2 regions of the Tessaracoccus lubricantis genome follow, and region 1 is predicted to be linked to the other one. Evidence: riboswitches for the same ligand, from Rfam matches in the RefSeq annotation. Region 1 holds a riboswitch; the other holds the start of a gene.
The links. Region 1 has a riboswitch for cobalamin ahead of cobI (precorrin-2 C(20)-methyltransferase). Riboswitches for the same ligand answer to the same signal wherever they lie in the genome.

Region 1 (10,738 bases):
CGTGGCCAGGTTGGCCAGCGCCAACGCGCAGCCCACCTGCAGCCACGCCGGCGAGCGCAGCGCCCGCAGCGCGCGGTAGGTGCCGTACCCCACCCAGGGGCCCACGATGGCCATGGAGAACGCGTTGGCGCCCAGCGTCGTGAGGCCGCCGTGGGCCAGCAGGACGGCCTGGAAGACGAGCACGAGCGTGCCGAGGAACGCCATGACGGGCGGGCCGAACAGCACCGCGCCCAGGCCGGTGCCGGTGGGGTGCGACGACGACCCGGTCACCGACGGCAGCTTCAGCGCGCTGAGCACCAGCGTGAAGGCGCCGGCGGCGGCCAGCAGCAGCTTGTTCTCGGGGTTCTCGCGCGACGTGCGGATCACGGCGGAGGCGCCGTGGATGACGAACGGTGCGGATGCTGCGAACCAGGCCGCGCAGTGCAGCGGTGGCAGCATCCCCTCTGCGATGTGCATGGGGATTCCCTTCGGCCGAGATTCTCGCGTCCCGGCGATCGGTCCGTGGGGATCCAGTTCCTGACTCTCCGCCTCGGGGGCGGTGCACAGTGGCGCGACCGTGCCGGCTCGTTCCCGGCTTCCTGGTCTCCTCACGGGTTCTTGTGTTGTGCCTCCCATCCAACCAGACCCCCTGCGGCGGGCGCCGCCGGGGGGTGCACTACGGTGGCGCCCGTGGCCTACGACTACCTCACCGACGGTTCAGAGATCTACCGCGAGAGCTTCCGCATCATCCGCGAGGAGACCAACCTGGAGCGGTTCCCCGACGACGTGAGCCGCGTCGTGGTGCGCATGGTGCACGCCAGCGCAGCGACCGACCTGGCCGACGACGTCGACTTCACGCCCGGGGTGGTGGCCGCGGCCAACGCGGCGCTGCGCGCCGGGGCACCCATCCTCTGTGATTCCTCGATGGTGGCCACGGGCATCATCCGCTCCCGGCTCCCCCGTGACAACGACGTCATCTGCCACATCAAGGACCCGGCGCTGGCCGAGCTGGCCGCCGCGAGGTCCATGACCAAGACGATGGCCGCCGTCGACCTGTGGCTGCCCCGCCTGGAGGGCGCCGTCGTCGCCATCGGCAACGCGCCCACGGCGCTGTTCCGCCTGTTGGAGGTGGTGGCCGAGACGGGCGTGCGGCCTGCCGCCGTCGTCGGGATCCCGGTGGGCTTCGTCGGCGCCGCGGAGTCGAAGGCGGCACTGGCCGCCAACGAGTTGGGCCTCGAGTACCTGGTGGTGCACGGCAGACGGGGCGGCTCGGCGTTGACGGTGGCGGCGGTCAACGCGATCGCCAGCGTGGACGAGCTCACCAACACGTCGCGCCAGGAGGGCTGATGAGCCGCGAGGTGGCGCTGATCGGCATCGGCGCCGGCGACCCCGACTGGCTCACCCTCGAGGCCGTGGCGGCCATCCGCGCGCTCGACGTGTTGTTCGTGGTGGTCAAGGAGGACGAGTACGACGAGCCCGTCGCGTTCCGGCGTGACCTCGTGGCGCGCCATCGCGGCGCTGACCTGCCCGAGCTGCGCGTGGTGGAGCTGGCCGACCCGCCGCGCCCGTGGCGCAGCACCCCGGACTACCCTGCGGCCGTGGCGCGCTGGCGGCAGCAGCGCTTCGAGCAGTGGGGCGAGGCCATCGCCGCCGCGCTGGCCGAGGGCGAGACCGGCGGCTTCCTGGTGTGGGGGGACCCGAGCCTGTACGAGTCGACGCTGGCCATCGTGGAGCGCATCGCGCAGGCCGCCGTCGAGCCGTTCGACGTGCGGGTCATCCCGGGCATCAGTTGCGTGCTGGCGCTGGCCGCGCGGCACCGCATCCCGCTCAACCGGCAGGGCAGGGCGGTGCAGGTCAGCCCCGCGCGCCTACTGGCCGACGGGCTGCCCGACGGCGTCGACGACGTCGTCGTGATGCTCGACGGCAGGCAGACCTTCGCCACGATCGACCCGACGGGGATCGACATCTACTGGGGCGCCTACCTGGGCACCCCGGACGAGATCCTGATCAGCGGCCCGCTGCCGGAGGTGCGCGACCGGATCGTCGAGGTGCGCGCCGAGGCTGCCGCCCGCAAGGGCTGGATGTTCGACACCTACCTGCTGCGCCGCCACGCCGGCTGAGCCGCGCCGCGGTCAGGACCCCAGCAAACCGACCACCGCGTCGCGCACCGCGCGCGACAGCCGTGGGTCTCGGTTGCCGATCACCGCGACGGTCAGGCCGTGCGCGTCCGCCGTCGCAGGCGTCCAGGCCGTGCCCGCGCGGGCGTCGTCGGCCCGGACGCAGAACCGGTGGTGTGACTCGGCGATGTCCGACGCCGCCCTGTTCGCCGTCGGATCATTGGTGGCCGCGAGGACGTACCAGGCGTCGCCCAGGTCCGAATCCAGGAACGCCCTGGGGATCCACTCGAAGCGGCCCTCCTCCGCCAGGGCCCGCAACGCGGGGGTGAGCGTCGGCGAGACCAGCCGCAGCCGCGCGCCGGCCTCGAGCAGCCGCGGTACCCGCCGCTCCGCGACCCTCCCACCGCCGAGCACCAGCACGTCGCGGTTGCGCAGCCACAGGCCGGCGAGGTAGGTCGGCGACCCGTGCGGCGGCGCCTCCGGCAACACCTCCAGGTAGCGCTCCACCACCACGTCGGCGAGCTCGGCACACGGCCCGATCACGTCGGCGACGCGCACCTCGGCGTCGGCGTGCGCGGCGGCCCAGCCGTCGGCCTGCTTCCACGTCCAGGTGCTGAGCATCCCGGGGAACAACCAGTGCCCCATCACCACGATGCGGCGCGCGCCGGCCGCGTACGCGCGGTCCAGCGCGGTGGGCAGCGACGGGCGCGTGACCTGGATGAACGCCGGCTCCACGTCGGCCCACTCCCCCCGCTCGAGCAGCAGGCGGGCGAGGTGCACGTGGTCGGCGTTCGCCTCCGGCACCAGCGCACCCCGGCCCACGAACACGACGGTGGTCTCCGGCTCGGCCCACCCGCCGAGGGCCGCGTGCAGCCGTGCCTCCACGGCGTCGAGGAGGCGTGGGTGCGGGCCCAGGTGCGCCGCGTAGTCCACGTGGGCGCCCGGGACGGCGGAGCGGGCCGCGTCGATGAACCCGGGGATGTCGGAGCGCACGTGCCCGCCCGTGCCCAGCATCAACGGCACGACGACGGCGCGGGGGCCGTGCTCCCCCATCGCCTCTGCCAGTGCCTCGGTGATCGACGGCTCGGCCAGCTCGACGAACCCCACGCTGACCGGGGCGTCGGGCAGCCTGTCACGCACCAGTTCCGCCAGTTCCAGGCAGGCCTCGACACCGGCTTCGAGCCGCGTCCCGTGGGCCGCGATCAGCAGTGGCGTGCTCATGGCCGCTCCATCCAGGTGTAGTCGCGCGGCGTGACCATCAGCTGGCGCCCGCCGCCGGACGTGACGTACTTCGTCGACGACGAGCCCACCACGACCAGCGAGTTCATGTCCACCCATTCGGGCCGGAACTCGGCCAGCGTGGACATGATCACCTTCTGCCGGGGCCGCTCGGCCTGTTGCACCACGGCGACGGGCGTCTCGGGCGGGCGGTGTTCGCCCAGGATCTCCAGCGCCAGGGGCAGGTGCCGCACGCGCTTGCGCGAGCGGGGGTTGTAGAGGACGGTGACGAAGTCGCCGACGGCGGCGCCGCGCAGTCGCCGCTCGATGGAGGCCCACGGGGTGTGGAGGTCGGACAGCGAGATGGTGGCGTGGTCGTGGCCCAGCGGCGCGCCGAGGATGGCGGAGACCGCCAGCGAGGCGGTGACGCCGGGCACGACGTCGACGTCCACGCCGTCGGTGCCCTGCTCCAGCACGGGGCTGGCCATGGCGTAGATGGCGGGGTCGCCGCCGCAGACCAGCGCGACGTTCTCACCAGCCCGGGCCGCGTCGATCGCCGAGGCGGTGCGCTCCTCCTCGGTGCCCATCTTCGTGGCCATGATGCGGGTGCCGGGGCGGATGAGGTCGCGGACCTGCTTGACGTACGGCGCGTAGCCGACGACGTAGGTGGCCTGCTGCAGCCGCTCCTTCGCGCGGGGCGTGAGCAGGTCGCGCACGCCCGGGCCGAGACCGACGACGCTGAGTCGCCCCCGCGCGGGGATGCGGCCGACGGCGCACGTGGCGTCCTGCGTCTTCTGCTTGGTCACGACCAGCTCTGCGCCGTGGGCCAGGACGGAGGCCTCCGACACCGACGGCGTGCCGACGTGGTCGAGGGCGTACTGGCTGGGCGTCGGCACGTCGAAGACCGCAAGCTCGGCGGCCGGGTAGTCGACGAGCTTCACCCCCAACTGGTGGGCCAGCTGGAGCAGCCCGAGCTCGCCCGCCTTGGCGTCGACGGTGGTCAGCGCGGCGACGGAGTCGAGGGCGAGGTTGTGCTCCGCGAGAGTCGCCTCGAGGAGTCCCCGCAGGTGGTCCGCGCTGGTGCCCTTGTTGCAGCCCATGCCCACCACGAGGCTGCGCGGGTGCAGCACGACGGTGGGCCCTTCGACCTGTCCGGCGCTCCGCGCTGGGACAGGCTCAGGGCACGAGGAGTTCCGCGCTGGGACAGGCTCAGGGTACGAATGGTCTGTGACGAGGATCCGGGCGACGGGGTGCTCAGCGGTCTGGGACACGTTGGTGGGCAGCGGCGGGAGCGGCCACGGCTGGTGCTTCTCGACCAGGACGGGTTCGCCGTCGATGACGGCGCGGGTCACGGCCGCGACGTCGCCGGCGTAGGCCCAGCCCAAGGTGTCGAGCGCCGGGATGTTCAGCGCGTCCGTGGCCGTGGTCAGCACCGGCGTGGCGCCGGTGGCCTCCGCGATGCGGCGCGCGAGGTCGTTCGCCCCGCCCGCGTGGCCGCCCACCAGCGGCACGGCGAACCGGCCCGCCTCGTCCACCACGACCACGCCCGGGTCGGCCTTCTTGTCGTGCAGCCACGGCGCGATGATCCGCGACGTCGCGCCCAGCGCCAGGTGGCTGACGATGAGGTCACACCGCTGCCAGGCGGCGGCGAGCCCCTCGCGCGAGGGCCCGTCGAAGCGCAGGGTGGGCCCCACGACGGCGTCGATGGCGTCGGCATGCCGACGCGCCGCAGCGGAGTTCGTGACCTGCCCGATCGTGGGGGTGGCACCGCTCGAGGTGCGAGGTGCCGACGCGTCGAGGACCAGCACGACGTTGGGTTCGACCACGTCGGCGCGCAACGCCTCGTCACCGGTGAACCACCGCACCCGTTCATCAACCTCCCCCAACCGCTCGGCGACCACGAAGCGTGGCGCCCGCCCACAGGCCACCAGGGCGGCCGCGATCTCCCGCAGGCCGGAGCCCGGGCCGGTGAGCACCGCGACCTTCGGGTGCCGCAGCGCGGCGGCCACCGCGTCGTCGATGGGGCGCCCGTGGGCCGAGACCACCACGGCGTCGTCCCACGGCAGTGCCACCGCTGCGAACGCGGCCGCCACCGAGCTCACCGCGGGGCGCACCGTCACCTCGAGGCCCTCGTCGCGCAGCCTGCGCACGATGCCGTGGAAGCCGGGGTCGCCGCTGGCGAGCACCAGGGCGTCGGCGCCGTCGGGCAGCGCGCGCAGCCGCTCCAGCGCGGGGGCGAGCGCCCCCAGCACCACGCCCCGCTGCTCGTCGACGCCCAGCGCCGCCAGGTGTCGGCGCCCGCCGACCACCAGCGCGGCGCGTCCGGCGAGTTCGACCGTCTCCGGGGCCAGCTGCCCCAGGTAGCCGTGGACGTGGATCATGACAGTGCCTCCGTGACGCCACGCGTGCCCTGGGCGCGCAGGTCTGCCTGCGCGTGGGGTTCGGCCGCGCGGTACTCGTGCCGGAAACCTGGGTGGTAGAGGTGGGAACGGGTGCTCAGTGGGCCCTCGGCGAGCGCCGGCCCCACGAGCACGACGGTGTGCTTCCACAACTTGTGCTCCCGCATCGTCGAGGACAACTGGGAGAGCTCGCAGCGCAGCATCAGCTCGTCGGGCCACGTCACGCGGTACCCGACGATGCAGGGCGTCCCCGGCGGGTAGCCGCCGGCCAGGAGTTCCTCCTGCAGCACCTTGTTGCGCGCCGCCGACAGGTACAGCGCCATGGTGGCGCCGTGTGCGGCGAAGGACCTGACGGTCTCCCTCGGCGGCATGGGCGTGCGGCCGCCCTCGAGCCTGGTCAACACCAGCGACTGCGACACCTCCGGCACCGTCAACTCGACCTCCATCCGAGCGGCCGCGGCGGAGAACGCCGAGATGCCCGGCACGGATTCGACGGCGAGCCCCAGCCGGCGGATGAGGTCGCGCTGCTCCGCGGTGGCGCCGTAGATGGAGGGGTCGCCGGTGTGCACGCGAGCGACGGTGAGCCCCTCGTCGCGGGCGCGCTCGTAGACGGGGACGAGGTCCTCCAGCGATGCCGAGGCCGAGTCGATCACCTCGGCGCCGGGCTTCGCCGTCGCGACGAGGTCGGGGTGCACCAGCGACGACGCCCAGATGACGACGTCGGCCTCGGCGATCACGCGGGCCCCCCGCAGCGTGATGAGGTCTGCCGCGCCGGGACCGGCACCGACGAAGACCACGCGGCCGCTCACAGCGCGCCGCCGGTCTCGGTGCGCCGCGGGGCGCTCAGCACGGTGGAGAAGTACGGCGCCCGTTCGCCGTCGCCCAGGTCGTCCAACTGCAGCAGCCGCTGGCCCGCCAGGGAGACGTTGACCCCCACGACGCCGTCGCGCCCCTCGTCGCGCAACAGGCGCACCAGGTCGGGCAGCGTGCGGCCGCCCTTGTAGGCGACCACCGTGTCGGCGGCCCGCAGCAACTCGCGCACCCGGTCCAGCCCGACCGTCACCGGCACCAGCGCCAGGACCTCCTGCCCCTCGACGAGCGGGGTGCGCGACTCCGCCGCCAGGGCCTGCATCGCGGTGATCCCCGGGACCACCTCGACCTCCACCCCCGGCCGCGAGGCGACGACGTGGGCGGCCAGGTACGAGAACGTCGAGTACACCGACGGGTCGCCGACGGTGGCGAACGCCACCACCCCGGCCCCGCCGTCGAACTCCTCGACGGCGGCCGCGGCCGACGTGAGCCACGCCTCCTTGCGGCGCTCCGAGACGCCGCTGCGGTCCGCCATGGTGAAGGGGATGCGCCGCAGCCGCGCAGCGGGCGCCACCTCGGCGACGATCAGTTCGGCCCGGCCGGGGCCGTCGCCGGACGCCTCCGTGGCGGGCACGAGCACGACGTCGGCCGTGCGCAGCGCCTCGGCTGCCTTGAGGGTGACGTGTGTGGGATCTCCTGGCCCGACGCCGACGCCGATCAGGCGCCGGTGGGCATGGGTGGGGACGGTGTTCAACCGTGGCCTCCTTGGGTCGCTCGCCCGGACAAGTGGCCGCGCAGACAGAGTTCCTGACTCACCCCTGACAGGGGCACACAGTGGCGGGACCGTCCCGGGGTCGCACCGGGTTCCTCTGACGCTCTGCGCGTTGGCGCCCATCCTTGCAGGCGCTCCGCAGGGGCCCGACGGCGGGGTCAGCCAAGCTGCAGGAGGCGCTCCACGTCAGCGTGTTCCTCGAGCGCGTCGGCCACGGCCTCGAGCATCTGCTCGCGCCGTTCGGCGAACCCCGGTGCGGCCGAGGGCACCCAGTCGCGGCCGGCCGCGCACGCCACCTCGGCCAGCCAGGCGCGGCGGAACCCGTCGCACTCCAGCGCACCGTGCCACATGGTGCCCCATGTCTGCCCCACCCGGACGCCGCCGAGGAACTCCTCGGCCCCTGAGCCGGGCCAGCTGGACGTGCGCCCGTGGTGGATCTCGTAGCCCTCCACCGGGATGCCCCGCCACTGGCCCTTCGGGCGGCCCAACACCTTGTCGGCCTCGAACCGCACATCCACCGGCAGCAACCCCAGCCCCGGCACCGGCGCGGCGCCCCCGCTCTCCACGGGGTCGACGATGGCGCGGGCCAGCATCTGGAACCCGCCGCAGATCCCCAGCACCGGCCGCCCGGCCGCGGCGCGGGCGAGCACCGCGTCGGCCAGCCCCCTCTGGCGCAGCCAGGCCAGGTCGTGCAGCGTGGCGCGCGACCCGGGCAGCACCGCCAGGTCGGCCGCCGCCACCACTGCGGGGTCCGTCGTGACGCTCACCTGCACGCCCGGCTCGGCCGCGAGCGCGTCCACGTCCGTCGCGTTGGAGATGCGCGGCATCCGGACGACGGCGACGGTGAGCCCGCCGTCGGCCTTCCCCTCGCCGCGCCAGCGCGCCACCTCGAGGGCGTCCTCGCCGTCGACCCACATGCCCGGCAGCCACGGCACCACGCCGAAGCCGGGCAGCCCGCAGCGGCGGGTGAGTTCCTGGAGGCCCGGGTCGAGGACGGCCTGGTCGCCGCGGAACTTGTTGATGAGGTAGCCGGCCAGCAGCGCCCGGTCGTCGTCGTCCAGCAGCGCCCAGGTGCCGTAGAGCGCGGCCAGCACGCCGCCGCGGTCGATGTCGCCCACGAGCAGCACCGGCAGGTTGAAGGCCCTTGCCAGCCCCATGTTGGTGTAGTCGCCCTCGCGCAGGTTGATCTCTGCCGGCGAGCCCGCTCCCTCGCAGATCACCAGGTCGTGCGTGGCGGCCAGTTCGCGGTACGCGTCGTGCGCCGCCTCGGCCAGCAGCCGTCGCCCGGTGGCGTACTCGCCTGCGCGCAGTTCGCCGGCGGGCTGCCCGCGCAGGATCACGTGCGAGCGCCGGTCGCTGCCCGGCTTCAGGAGCACGGGGTTCAGCAGGGTCGACGGCGTCACCCCGGCGGCGATGGCCTGCAGGTACTGCGCGCGGCCGATCTCGCCGTCGGCCACCACCATGGAGTTGTTGCTCATGTTCTGCGCCTTGAACGGCGCCACGTCGATGCCCCGGCGTCGGGCCGCCCGGCACAGGCCGGCGGTGATCAGCGACTTGCCCGCATCCGACGACGTGCCGGCCACCAGGAAGCTCATCGGCGCCGCCCCAGCAACAGCGCCGCGCCCGCGGCCAGCACGGTGGCAGCCCCGGTCACCAGCGTCACCAGGTGCGCCGCCTTGCGCACCTCGCACGCGCCGGGCCGCGGGCCGTCGCCCAGCAGCCCCCGGTCCTCGACCCGGCTGGCGTAGACGTTGCGCCCGCCCAGCTGCACGTCGAGCGCTCCCGCCCACGCGGCCTCGCACCAGCCGCCGTTGGGCGAGGGGTGGTTGCCGGCGTCGCGCAGCGTGATGGTCCAGGCCTGCCGCGCCCGGCCTCCCACCGTGGGCGCCAACGCGGAGGCCAGGGCGCCGGTGATGCGCGCCGGGAAGTAGTCGAGCGCGTCGTCGAGCCGCGCGGAGGCCGTGCCGAAGCGGCCGTAGCGCTCGTCGCGGCGCCCCACCATGGCGTCGAGCGTGTTGACGGCGCGGTGCGCCAGCAGCCCGGGGACGCCGAGGATCGCACCCCAGAACAGCGAGGCCACCGCTGCGTCGGCGGCGTTCTCCGCCATGGATTCGACGGTGGCGCGGCCCAGCTCCGGGGCGTCGAGCCGGCTGGCGTCGCGGCCGCAGAGGTTGGGCAGCTGCGCTCGGGCGCGGTCCAGGTCGCCGACCTCCAGGCTGTCGGCCATGGCTTCCCCCTCCCGGACGAGGGTGCGGGCGCCGAGCACGGCCCACGTGGCCAGCGCGGTGGCGGCGGTGTGCAGCAGCGGCCGGCTGCGCGTGAGCCGTTCGGCGGCCACGCCCAGCGCCACGACCGGGGTCACGGTGGCTGCGGCGTAGACCGCACCGGCGACGACGTCGTCGCCGTACAGCGGCTCCTCGAGGCGCGCGGCGAACGTGCCGAACCAGGCCACCGGGTGGTGGCGCTTCGGGTCGCCGAGGAGCTGGTCGGCGACCACGCCCAGGGCGAGGCCGAGTGCTCTGGAGATCACGCAGCGAACCCTATCGGGCCACCTCGACGGTGCGGACCTCGCCGTTGCCGAACTCCAGCCACTCCACGTCGCGGTGGCCGCGGCCCGCGAGCACCGCCAGCAGGATGCGCAGCGTGTCGCCGTGCGAGACGAGCACCACCTCGCCGTCGGTGGGTGCGAGCCCCGCGACGAAGCCCGAGAGGCGGCCGTGCACGTCGCGGACGGACTCGCCGCCGCCCCAGCGCACCTCCGAGAGGTGGGCCCCGTCGGGCACGGGCTCCTCGGTGAGGTCGTCGTAGCTGAGGCCCTCGAGCCGGCCCAGCGCCTGCTCACGCAGTGCCGCGCAGGCCTGCACCGGCACCCCGAGCACGTCCGAGATGGCCCCGGCGGTCTGCAGTGCGCGCACCTGGTCGGAGGACCAGATCGCGGTGATGCGCCGTCCCACCAGGCCCGCCGCCGCGGCGTGCGCCTGCGCGTGCCCGAGGTCGGTGAGCGGCACGTCGACGGTCTGGCCCTGCAGCCTGCGTTGCAGGTTCCACGTCGACTGTCCGTGCCGGACGAGGTGCAAGATCACGGGCAAAGTCTAGGGTTGACCCATGAGAGACGCCGTGGACGACCTGATCTGGGACGAGGCCCCGAAGGAGGCTGCCGCCGTCGCGATCCTCGACGCGCCCGAACTGGTGGACGGCGCGTTGGGCATCACCCCCGACGTGCGGGTCTTCTGCGACGACTGGCGCGACGCGGCCTCGGTGGCCCCGGAGCTGCTGGTCGAACACCCCGACGACCTCGGCGGCGTGGACCTGGCGTTGGCCCGCCTCCCGAAGAGCCTGGCCGCCCTGGACCACCAGGCCGCCGTCGTGCAGGGGGCGCCGGACGTGACGTACCTCGGCGGGGCGCGGATCCGGCACATGAACTACTCGATGAACGAGGTGCT
Region 2 (10,738 bases), on a different contig from region 1:
TGCCGGCGGACAGGCCTGTGAGGCCGATGTCCGCGCTGATCTCCGTGAGGACGGGGCCGACCGCGACGGCGACGGGGCGCAGGTTGAACGCCAGGGCCAGCAGCGCGACGAGGGGCCACCAGCGACGAAGCGCGCTCAAACCAGCTGCCTCTGGGCCAGTGCCATGGCCAGGGAGGGAGCGAGCGGGAGCCGGGGGATGAGGGTCGCCTGGACCGCGTGGTAGAGGTCCGGCTTGCCGGGCCAGACCGAGTCGGCGACGGCGAGGCCCGCGTCGAGCTGGTGGTGCCAGGAGCCGCGCCCGCTGTCGACGAAGTGCCGGGCGACGTGGTCCCACCAGTGGGCGTAGTCGGTGGCGTAGCGCTTGTCGCCGGTGCGGTGGTAGAGCGCAGCGGCCGCGCCGATGGCCTCGGCAGCCACCCAGTGCAGGCGGTCGGTGGTCACGGGGGTGCCGTCCCAGCCGGTGGTGTAGACGAACCCGTCGTGCCCGTCGCGCGCCCAGCCGTCGGCGATGGCGCGGTCGTAGAGCTGCTGTGCGGCGTCGGCCCAGCGGGAGTCGGTGACGCCGGTGGCGGCCTCGAGGTGCAGGAACAGGCGGGCCCACTCGAGGCCGTGGCCGATGGTCGCGCCGTAGGGACGGAAGGGGTCCTCGGGCTGATCGGCGTTGTACTCGAGCTGCGGGCGCCAGGCCTTGTCGTAGTGCTCGGGCAGGCGCCAGTCGTGGGCGGCTGCCTGCTCGCGGGCGAAGGTGGCGATCCGCTCGGCCCGCTCCAACCACCGCTGGTCCCACGTGGCGTCGGCCGCGGCCAGCATGGCCTCGACCGTGTGCATGTTCGCATTGATGCCCCGGTAGGGGTCCGTGACGGACCAGTCGGGCTGCGCGGCGTCGGCGACCATGCCGTGGCCCTCGTCCCAGAACCGCTCGTCGAGCACGGCGAGCGCCTCGTCGAGCAGTTCACGCCCACCGGCCAGCCCGGCCACCGTGGCCGACGAGCCGGCCAGCACGACGAAGGCATGGTCATAGGCCTGCTTCGCGCCGGCGCGGGTCGAGTCGTGGAACCACCCGCCGTGCTGGTCGTCGCGCAGCGCGCCGGTCAGCCCGCTCATGGCGAGTTGGGCCAGCGGCCGGGAGCCCGGGATGCCCATCAGGTGGCCGAGCGCGTAGACGTGCACCATCCGGCACGTGACGTAGGTCTCGACGGGGCGTCCAGGGTCGGGGTTGCCGTCTGCGTCGAGGTACGCCGCGCCCTGGCCGGCCACCGGTGCCGCGGCGCCGAAGGCGAGCAGACGCTCCGCCTCACGCTGCAACCAGGCGCGGTGGGTTGGAGTGGTCAGCCAGTCGATCATGCGGCATACACTACGCCCCATGAGCACCCGTCAGCCGCCAGTTCAGCAGCCGCCGCCGGAGCAGAAGCTGCGGCTGCGCTACGCCAAGCGCGGCCCCGCGCGCTTCACCTCGCACCGGGATTTCGGCCGGGCGCTGGAGCGTGCGTTGCGGCGGGCCGACATCCCCATGGCGTATTCGTCGGGCTTCACTCCGCACCCCCGGATCTCCTACGCCAGCCCTTCGCCGACCTCTGCATCCTCGGAGGCGGAGTACGTGGAGCTGGGCCTGACCGAGGTGTGCGACCCCGTCAAGGTCGTGGCTGCGCTCAACGAGGTGCTGCCGCAGGGCTTCGAGATGCTCGACGCGGCGGAGGCGGTCAAGGAATCACTCGGCGAACTGTTGCAGGTCTCGGACTGGGAGATCCGCCTCGACGCCGCGCCCGGCGTCCTGCAGGCAGCCGTGGCCGAACTGCTGGGCCGCGAGCACCTCACCGTCGAACGGATGACCAAGCGCGGGATGCGCGCGTTCGACGTGCGGGCGGCCATCGTCTCGCTCGACGTGCTCGACGACCGCACGCTGCTGTTGCGCTCGCTCATCGAGACCCCTCTGGTGCGGCCCGACGACGTGGTGGCCGCGCTGCGCACGATCGACGAGTCCATCCCCCAGGAGATGCTGCTGAACCGGCTGTCCCAGGGGCCGCTGGTCGACGGCGGCACCGGCGACCCGCTGCGCCCCGCCTGACGCACCGTTCCGGGGCGGTTCCCGGCGGAATCCCAGCGTGGCATGCGTGGGTTGTTGGCGATGTGTGGAACAATGGCCCAAGGTCATGGCGCCGCCCGGTGCCACCCTGGGGCAGCGAGACTGCACCGCGGCACAATCCCTGCCGCGACTGCTCGCTGGCATCAGAGGACCACAGTCTTGAGGCACAGCCCGCTGTGCCCGGTCCGCGCCCAGTGCGCGTAAGGAGCCGCATGCTCACATCAGAGAACAATGAACAGGTGACGCCCGAAAGCGACACCACCCCCGCCCCCGTGCAGCGCCGCCGTCGCGCCGCCTCCCGCCCCGCCGGAGCCCCCAAGGCCCCGGCAGCGCAGGTCGAGGCCCCGGCCGCCGCCCCTGAACCCTCCGCCCCCGTCGCGCCGGAGCCAGTTGCTGAACCCAGCGCCCCGCAGGCCACTGAGCCCGCAGCGGCAGAGCCCGTCGCCGAGGACCTGACGCCCAAGCGTCGCCGCGCCTCGACCAAGCCCGCCACCCGCACCACCACCACCCGTCGTCGCAAGGTGGACGTCGAGCCCACGAGCTCCGACGCCCCGGCCGAGTCGCCGGAGCCGGTAGCCCAGGCACCCCAGGCGGAGGTCGCCCAGCCCGAGGCGGTCCAGCCGGAGGCCCCCGCCGCGGAGCAGAAGCCGGTCCGTCGCCGCGCCACCCGCAAGGCGGCCGCCGCTGAGAAGGCCCCGGAGGTCGCCGCCGACGCAACCCCGGAGCCGGTCGCGGAGCCCGCCAGCCAGGAGCCTGCGGCCGCTGAGGCGCCGGCCGAGCAGGTGCAGCCCGTCCGCCGCCGTCGCGCCACGCGCAAGGCCGCGGCGCCGGAGGCGGAGGCCCCCCGCGAGCCCGCGGCCATCGGGGGCCGCCCCGAGGCCCGCGCCATCGAGCCTGCTGCCGCCGCTGCGGCGCCGGCGGAGCCCGAGTCGGAGCAGGTCGACGCAGCGTCTGAGGAGCCGAGGGAGGCCGCGCCCCGCGCGCGCCGCCGCCGTGCGGGCCGCCCGGCCGCCGCACCCGAGCCGCGCAGCACCGCCGCCAACCCCGACGAGGATCCCATCGCCGCCGCCCTGCGCGCGGCCGAGGAAGTCGCCGAGGCGCGCAAGGCCGTGCTCAGCGACCCGTTCATGACGGCAGAGGCCCGTGAGGCCCAGCTCGCCGCGTTGGCCGGTGCCATCGCGGCCGGCGTCGCAGGCACGGCCACCGTGATCGACGAGGAGGGCGAGGAAGACGAGGAGTCCACCGAAGCGGGATCCGACGCCCAGGAGGCCGAGGAGTCCGACACCGCTGCGGACGCCGCGGAAGAGGACGCCGACGACGAGGACTCGGCCGAGGACGACCGCCCTGCCCGCCGCCGCCGTCGCCGTGGTGGCCGCCGTCGCCGCCGTGGCGGTCGAGGCGACGCCGAGAGTGACGAGGACGATTCCGCCGAGGATTCCGATGAGGACCAGGCCGACTCCTCTGACACCGACACGGACGACAACGGCGACTCCGCCGATTCCTCCGACGACGCCGACGGCGACGGCAGCACCATCCGCCGCCGCAGGCGTCGCCGTCGCCGCAACGGCGACTCCTCGGGTGAGGGCAGCCACGACGACGAGGTGACCGGCATCGAGGGCTCCACCCGCATGGAGGCCAAGCGCCAGCGCCGCAAGGAGTCCCGCGCCGCGGGCCGCCGTCGCGCCCCCATCCTCAGCGAGGCCGAGTTCCTGGCCCGCCGCGAGTCCGTGGACCGCAAGCTCGTGATCCGCCAGTCGGAGGAGTACACGCAGCTCGCCGTCGTCGAGGACGACATCCTCGTCGAGCACTACGTCGACAAGGCCTCGGCCGCGTCGTTGATCGGCAACATCTACCTCGGCAAGGTGCAGAACGTGCTGCCGAGCATGGAGGCGGCCTTCATCGACATCGGCCGCGGACGCAACGCCGTGCTGTACGCCGGCGAGGTGGACTGGGACGCCTTCGAGGTCACGGGTGAGAACCGCAAGGTCGAAAACGTGCTCAAGTCCGGCCAGTCGGTTCTGGTGCAGGTCACCAAGGACCCCGTCGGCGCCAAGGGTGCCCGCCTCACCGGCCACATCTCGCTGCCCGGCCGCTACATCGTCTACTCGCCGGGCGGCCACCTCTCCGGCATCTCGCGCAAGCTGCCCGACACGGAGCGCAACCGCCTGCGCGGCATCCTGAGCGGCCTCATCTCGGACAACGAGTCCGTGATCGTGCGCACCGCCGCGGAGGGCATCCCGGAGGAGGAGCTCGTCCGCGACGTCAACCGCCTCAAGGCCCAGTGGGAGGTCATCGAGAAGAAGTCGACGAAGGGTGGGGCGCCGCAGGCCCTCTACTCCGAGCCCGACCTGACGCTGCGCATCGTGCGCGACCTGTTCACCGAGGACTTCGGCCAGCTGATCGTCCAGGGCGACGGCGGTCAGGAGGACTCGTTCGAGGCCATCTCCGCCTACGTCTCGCACGTGGCGCCACACCTGGCGGAGCGCGTCGAGCGCTTCGAGGTGGGCGAGGACGGCAAGGACGTCTTCGCGCGCTTCAAGATCGACGAGCAGATCGCCAAGGCGCTCGATCGCAAGGTGTTCCTGCCGTCGGGCGGCTCGCTCGTGATCGACCGCACGGAGGCCATGACCGTCATCGACGTCAACACCGGCCGCTTCACCGGCGCCGGCGGCAACCTCGAGGCCACCGTCACCAGCAACAACCTGGAGGCGGCCGAGGAGATCGTGCGCCAGCTGCGGCTGCGGGACCTGGGCGGCATCATCGTGATCGACTTCATCGACATGGTCCTGCCCAGCAACCGCGACCTGCTGCTGCGCAGGCTCGTCGAGTGCCTGAGCCGCGACCGGACCCGCCACCAGGTCTCCGAGGTCACCAGCCTCGGCCTGGTCCAGCTGACCCGCAAGCGCATCGGCACCGGCCTCCAGGAGGCCTTCACCGAGCCCTGCGAGCACTGCAACGGCTCCGGTTACCACCGCTTCGAGGAGCCCGTGGACTCGCAGGCCCCCGCCGACGGTGGCGAGCGCAAGGGCGGCAACGGCCGCCGACGCGGCGGACGCGGACGCTGATCCACCCGGGAGGGGCGGGCGACCTGGTCGCCCGCCCCTTCTGCATTCCTACATGTGGTGTTTACATCGATGTGATTCACCAGATATGGTGGCGACATCGCATGGTTCCGCCGCCCGCGAGGGCAGCGGCTAAGAGGGAATCCGGTGTGAATCCGGAACTGTCCCGCAGCGGTGAGTGAGAACGAACGCCGTCATCGGCACTGGGTGATCCCCGGGAAGCGACGGCCAGTAGGTGGCTCACGAGTCCGAAGACCTGCCTGCGTGGCCCCGCATCCGCGGGGTCCGGTTCGAGAGCCGCGTGGAAACGGCCCCGCCAGCGCAGGACGCTCCGCCTCCTCTCGAACTCCACACCGAGTGCGAGGAAACACCCATGTCCATCCGTGTCCGCAAACGCGACGGCTCCCTTGTCCCGTACGACGGCGGGGAGGTGGCCGCGTCGATCGTCGACGCCGCCCGGGGTCTCGACGACGACCTCACCCGCGCCGTCCAGCTCCAGTCCGAGGTCGAGATCACCCTCTTCGACCAGATCACCACCGAGGAACTCGACGAGGCCGTCATCCAGGTGGCGCTCGCCAACGTCAAGGACGACCCGGCCTACGACACCATCGCCGCCCGCCTGCTCGTCAAGCGCATCTACAAGGCGGTCTTCGGCGACACCCACGACCTGTTCGGCGACGGCGCCCCCGAGACCATCCGGCAGCTGCACGTGGCGCACTTCGGCCCCACGATCACCCACGCAGTCGCCGCCGGGCTCCTCGATGCGCGGCTGGCGACGTCGTTCGACCTGGAGGTGCTCGCCCGGGCGCTGCGACCCGAGCGCGACGACCTGCTGCGCCACATCGGCGTGACCACCATGCGCAACCGCTACCTCCTGACCGCCGCAGGCCGCCTGCCCCTCGAGGTGCCGCAGTTCTTCTGGATGCGCGTCGCGATGGGGCTCAGCCTCAACGAGGCCGACCCCACGTCGGTGGCGCTGGAGCTGTACGACGCCATGAGCCAGCTGCGCTACCTCGCCGCCGGCTCCACGCTGGCCAACGCGGGCACGAGCTACGCGCAGCTGTCGAACTGCTTCGTCATGCAGCTGGAGGACCAGATCGAGCACATCGGCAAGTCCGTGCGCGACGTGATGTGGCTCACCAAGGGCACCGGCGGCATCGGTCTGTCGGTGTCGAAGCTGCGCTGCGAGGGCTCGCCGATCCGGTCCAACCAGACCACCTCGACCGGCCCGATCCCGTTCATGCACACCATCGACTCCACGCTGCGCGCCGTCTCGCGCGGCGGCAAGAAGTTCGGCGCGCTGTGCTTCTACATGGAGAACTGGCACCTCGACTTCGGCCAGTTCCTCGACCTCAAGCAGAACTCCGGAGACCCGTACCGGCGCGTGCGCACCGCCAACACCGCCGTGTGGATCAGCGACGAGTTCATGAAGCGGGTGGCCGACGACGCCGACTGGTACCTGTTCGACCCCCTCGACACCCCCGACTTGGTGGAGCTCTACGGGGCGGCGTTCTCCGCCCGCTACGCCGAGTACGTCGCGCTGGCGGAGAGCGGCGAGCTGGTGCGCTTCCGCAAGGTCCGCGCCCGCGAGCAGTACCGCCAGATCCTCGTGACGCTCCAGACCACGTCGCACCCGTGGCTGACCTGGAAGGACACGATCAACACGCGCGCGCTCAACAACAACACCGGCACCATCCACCTGTCCAACCTGTGCACCGAGATCTGCCTGCCGCAGGACGAGGACAACGTCGCGGTGTGCAACCTCGCCTCGGTCAACCTCGCCCGGCACCTCGACGGCGGCTCCTTCCAGTGGGACCAGCTGGCGGCCACCGTCCGCACCGCCGTGCGGCAGCTCGACAACCTGGTCGACATCACGATCTCGTCGGTGGGCGAGGCCGAGCGCGCCAACCGCGAGAACCGCGCCGTCGGGCTGGGCGTGATGGGCCTGACCGACGTGCTCGAGAGGCTGGGCCACGCGTACGACTCCCCAGCTGCCTACGACCTGGTCGACGAGGTGATGGAGTTCATCAGCTGGCACGCGATCGACACCTCCTGCGACCTCTCGCGCGAGCGTGGGCCGTACCCCAACTTCGCCGGCTCCCGCTGGTCGCAGGGCTGGGTGCCGCTGGACTCGCTCGAGGCCCTCGAACGCGACCGCGGCGTACGGGTCGACGTCGACCGCACGGCGCGGCTCGACTGGGATCTCCTGCGGGCAAAGGTGCGTGGCGGCATCCGCAACGCGACGCTGCTGGCGATCGCCCCGACGGCCTCGATCGGCCTCGTGGCCGGTACCACGCCAGGCATCGACCCGCAGTTCTCGCAGCTGTTCAGCCGGGCGACGTCGTCGGGCAAGTTCCTGGAGGTCAACCGCAACCTGGTGGCCGACCTCAAGGCGCTCGGCCTCTGGGAGGAGGTGCGCGACGACCTCCTGCGCAGCCAGGGCGACCTCAGCGTGCTGCCCGCAGTGCCGGCGCGCCTGAAGGAGACCTACCGCACCAGCTTCCAGGTGGACCCCGCCGCCTACCTGCACGTGGCGGCCCGGGCCCAGAAGTGGATCGACCAGGCGATCAGCCGCAACATCTACCTCGCCGACCGGGACGTCTCGACGATGGAGGACCTGTACCAGCTGGCGTGGCGGATGGGCGTCAAGACCACCTACTACCTGCACATGATGCCGCGCCACACCGCGGAGCAGAGCACTGTCAAGGTCAACAAGGCCGCCGAGCTCACCGGCGCCGGGGGAGGGGCGCGCCGAGGCTTCGGAGCCGCCCGGCCCGCCGTCGTGGCGCTCCAGCCGCAGGCCATCGAGGTCGTCGACGGTGCAGCCTGCCCCGTCGACCCCCAGGAACGCCTGCAGTGCGATTCCTGCCAGTGACGAACAAGAGGACGAAGGAGACAGACATGGGCATTCTCGGCACCGGCATCCAGGACGGGCTCCTGCTGAAACCCGTCACGTACCCGTGGGCGATGGACCTGTACGACCAGGCCGTGGCCAACACGTGGTTCCCCAACGAGATCCAGCTGGGCGAGGACCTGGCGGACTTCCACCGGATGAGCGACGACGAACGGCACGCGCTCACCTACCTCATGAGCTACTTCAACCCCAACGAACTGCTGGTCAACAAGGCACTCGCGTTCGGCGTGTACCCCTACGTCAACGCCGCTGAGGCACACCTGTACCTGGCCAAGCAGATGTGGGAGGAGGCCAACCACTGCATGGCGTTCGAGTACGTGCTCGAGACGTTCCCCGTCGACCGCGAGGCGGCCTACGGGGCGCACGTGGACGTCGCGTCGATGGCGGCCAAGGAGGAGTTCGAGGTGCGCTACATCAGGCGCATGACCGAGCAGGGCCTGGACATCTCGACGGTGGCGGGCAAGCGGGACTTCGTGCGCAACCTGGTGGCCTACAACGTGATCCTCGAGGGCATCTGGTTCTACTCGGGGTTCATGGTTGCGCTGTCATTCCGGCAGCGCAACCTGCTGCGCAACTTCGGCTCGCTGATCGACTGGATCGTGCGCGACGAGTCGCTGCACCTGAAGTTCGGCATCAACCTCATCCTCACCGTGCTCGAGGAGAACCCGGAGGTCGCCACCGACGAGTTCGCGGCCGAGATCAGGCAGATGATCCTGTCTGCCGTGGACATGGAGGTCGCCTACAACCGCGACCTGCTGCCCCGCGGCATCCTCGGCCTCAACGCGGAGGTGGTCAACGACTACGTCCGCTACCTCACGGACCGGCGACTGGAGGAGTTGGGCTTCGAGCCCGAGTACCACGTGGCCAACCCCGCGAAGTGGATGGCCACCGCCAACGACACCCTGCAACTGGTGAACTTCTTCGAGGCCACCAACACGTCGTACGAGGTCAACGCGATGGCCAGCCGACGGGGGGATTGAGGCCCTCGGCCGGTTTGGCGAATCCGTTCGCGACGGGTTAACATTGTGCGGTTGCCTTTTCGGAGGTGAACCCCCAAACGAACCAACAAGGAGATTCCAGTGGCTGCCAAGTGTGAAGTTTGCGCCAAGGGACCCGGCTTCGGTCACAACAAGCCCTGGTCGAAGAAGAAGACCAACCGTCGCTGGAACCCGAACATCCAGCGTGTCCGCGCTACCGTCGACGGTACCGCGATGCGCGTCAACGTGTGCACCTCGTGCCTGAAGGCTGGCAAGGTCTCGCGCTGAACTGAGACAGCTGAAACCGGCGGTCCGCTGAGCGGGCCGCCGGTTTTGCTGTGTCAGCGTGCCCGGCCGGGCAGCCCGACGAAGCGGGCCCACCCTCCCATCCACACGGCGCCGGCCCCGGCGATCCCGGCGACGGCGAACATCGCCGTCGGCAGCGACGCCGCCGCCAGCAGGCCGGAGATCAGCAGCGGGCCACCCAGCGCGCCGCCCTGGCTGAACATGGCCCAGATGCTGAGGAACTTCGCCCGCCCGCGTACGGGGGACAGGTCCGCCCCGATGGTCATGTTGATGCCGGCCCCCAGCCCGTTGCCGATGCTCATCACCACCACCGCGGCCACGAACCCGGCGGACGTGGGCCACAGCGGCGCGAGCGCGAACCCGGAGCCGTAGACCAGCAGGCAGGCCACGAGGGTGAACGCCCGCCCCATGGCGTCCTTGAGATGGCCACCGGGCAACATCAGCAGCAGTTCGATGCCGGAGCCCAGCGCCACGGTGAAGGAGATCTGCGCCTCGCTCCACCCCAGGTGCACGCCCCACAGCGCGATCAGGATCGGCTGCCCGATGCGGGCGATGGTCAGCGCCGTCATGGCGAGGCCGGCCAGCGTCACCGCGGCCCAGCGCACGCCCACCGTGTCCTGGTCCTCCGCGTGGGCGGCGATGCTCTGCTGCACATGCGCGTCGAAGGCGCGGTTGAGGCGCTTGACGTAGAGCATCCCGGTGGCCACGACGGCCATCGCCGCCCCGAACACGAAGACCGACCACAGCGGCAGCCACAGCAGCAGCAGCGCCCCGCACAGCGGCCCCACCAGGTTGCCGGCCCGCATCGTGCCGCCCAGCGCGGTCATGGCCAGCCCGCGCTGCGCCGTCGGCACAGATTCCGCCAGGATGGCCTGGCGGGCCAGGTTCCAGGCCACCGACGCCGGCGTCTGGAGCACCAGCGCCCCGACGAACAGCGGCAGGGAGTACGACGACGGGTTGGCCAGCGCCACCACCGTGAGCCCGAACAGCACGGCGGAGGACGCCGTGGCCAGCGTCATCGCCCGCTTGTCGCCCACCCGGTCGATGAGCGCACCCACCGGCACCGTCACCACCAGCGCGGCCGCGCCGAACAGCGCCATGGTGGCGCTGGCGAGGGCCTCGGACGCCCCGAGCTGCAGCAGCGCCAGCACCATCACGGGGAGCATGGCCCCGCTGCCGACGGCGAACAGGAACGACGGCATCAGGACCGGCCAGAAGATCAGGCGGTACATGGTGGTCCAATCTAGTGTCGGGCGCGGTCGGTAGGGTTGTGCGCATGTGGCGAACCACCATCTACCGTGAACTGCACCGGCGCCTCGCGGACGTCGTCGGTGGGCCCACGGCCAAGGAGTTCGCCAAGCTCGACATCCACACCGTCGACGACCTGTTGCGGCAC

Region 2: linked by a shared signal. The riboswitch ahead of ABEA30_RS03810 (ribonucleoside-diphosphate reductase subunit alpha) and the one ahead of cobI (precorrin-2 C(20)-methyltransferase) in region 1 are both predicted to bind cobalamin.

The regions. Positions count from the first base shown of each region.
Region 1 is NZ_BAABLV010000031.1:16,409-27,146, forward strand. Features, by position in the region: gene ABEA30_RS09510 (energy-coupling factor ABC transporter permease) at 1-456, opposite strand, end outside; gene ABEA30_RS09515 (precorrin-8X methylmutase) at 670-1,326, shown strand; gene cobF (precorrin-6A synthase (deacetylating)) at 1,326-2,099, shown strand; gene ABEA30_RS09525 (CbiX/SirB N-terminal domain-containing protein) at 2,112-3,317, opposite strand; gene cobJ (precorrin-3B C(17)-methyltransferase) at 3,314-5,695, opposite strand; gene cobM (precorrin-4 C(11)-methyltransferase) at 5,692-6,522, opposite strand; gene cobI (precorrin-2 C(20)-methyltransferase) at 6,519-7,277, opposite strand; cobalamin riboswitch at 7,304-7,437, opposite strand; gene ABEA30_RS09545 (cobyric acid synthase) at 7,454-8,890, opposite strand; gene ABEA30_RS09550 (cobalamin biosynthesis protein) at 8,887-9,825, opposite strand; gene ABEA30_RS09555 (histidine phosphatase family protein) at 9,836-10,378, opposite strand; gene ABEA30_RS09560 (class I SAM-dependent methyltransferase) at 10,401-10,738, shown strand, end outside.
Region 2 is NZ_BAABLV010000012.1:89,925-100,662, reverse strand. Features, by position in the region: gene ABEA30_RS03830 (MFS transporter) at 1-139, opposite strand, end outside; gene ABEA30_RS03825 (AGE family epimerase/isomerase) at 136-1,344, opposite strand; gene ABEA30_RS03820 (TIGR03936 family radical SAM-associated protein) at 1,364-2,065, shown strand; gene ABEA30_RS03815 (Rne/Rng family ribonuclease) at 2,296-5,148, shown strand; cobalamin riboswitch at 5,233-5,423, shown strand; gene ABEA30_RS03810 (ribonucleoside-diphosphate reductase subunit alpha) at 5,519-8,020, shown strand; gene ABEA30_RS03805 (ribonucleotide-diphosphate reductase subunit beta) at 8,047-9,039, shown strand; gene rpmB (50S ribosomal protein L28) at 9,139-9,324, shown strand; gene ABEA30_RS03795 (MFS transporter) at 9,378-10,574, opposite strand; gene ABEA30_RS03790 (ATP-dependent DNA helicase RecG) at 10,619-10,738, shown strand, end outside.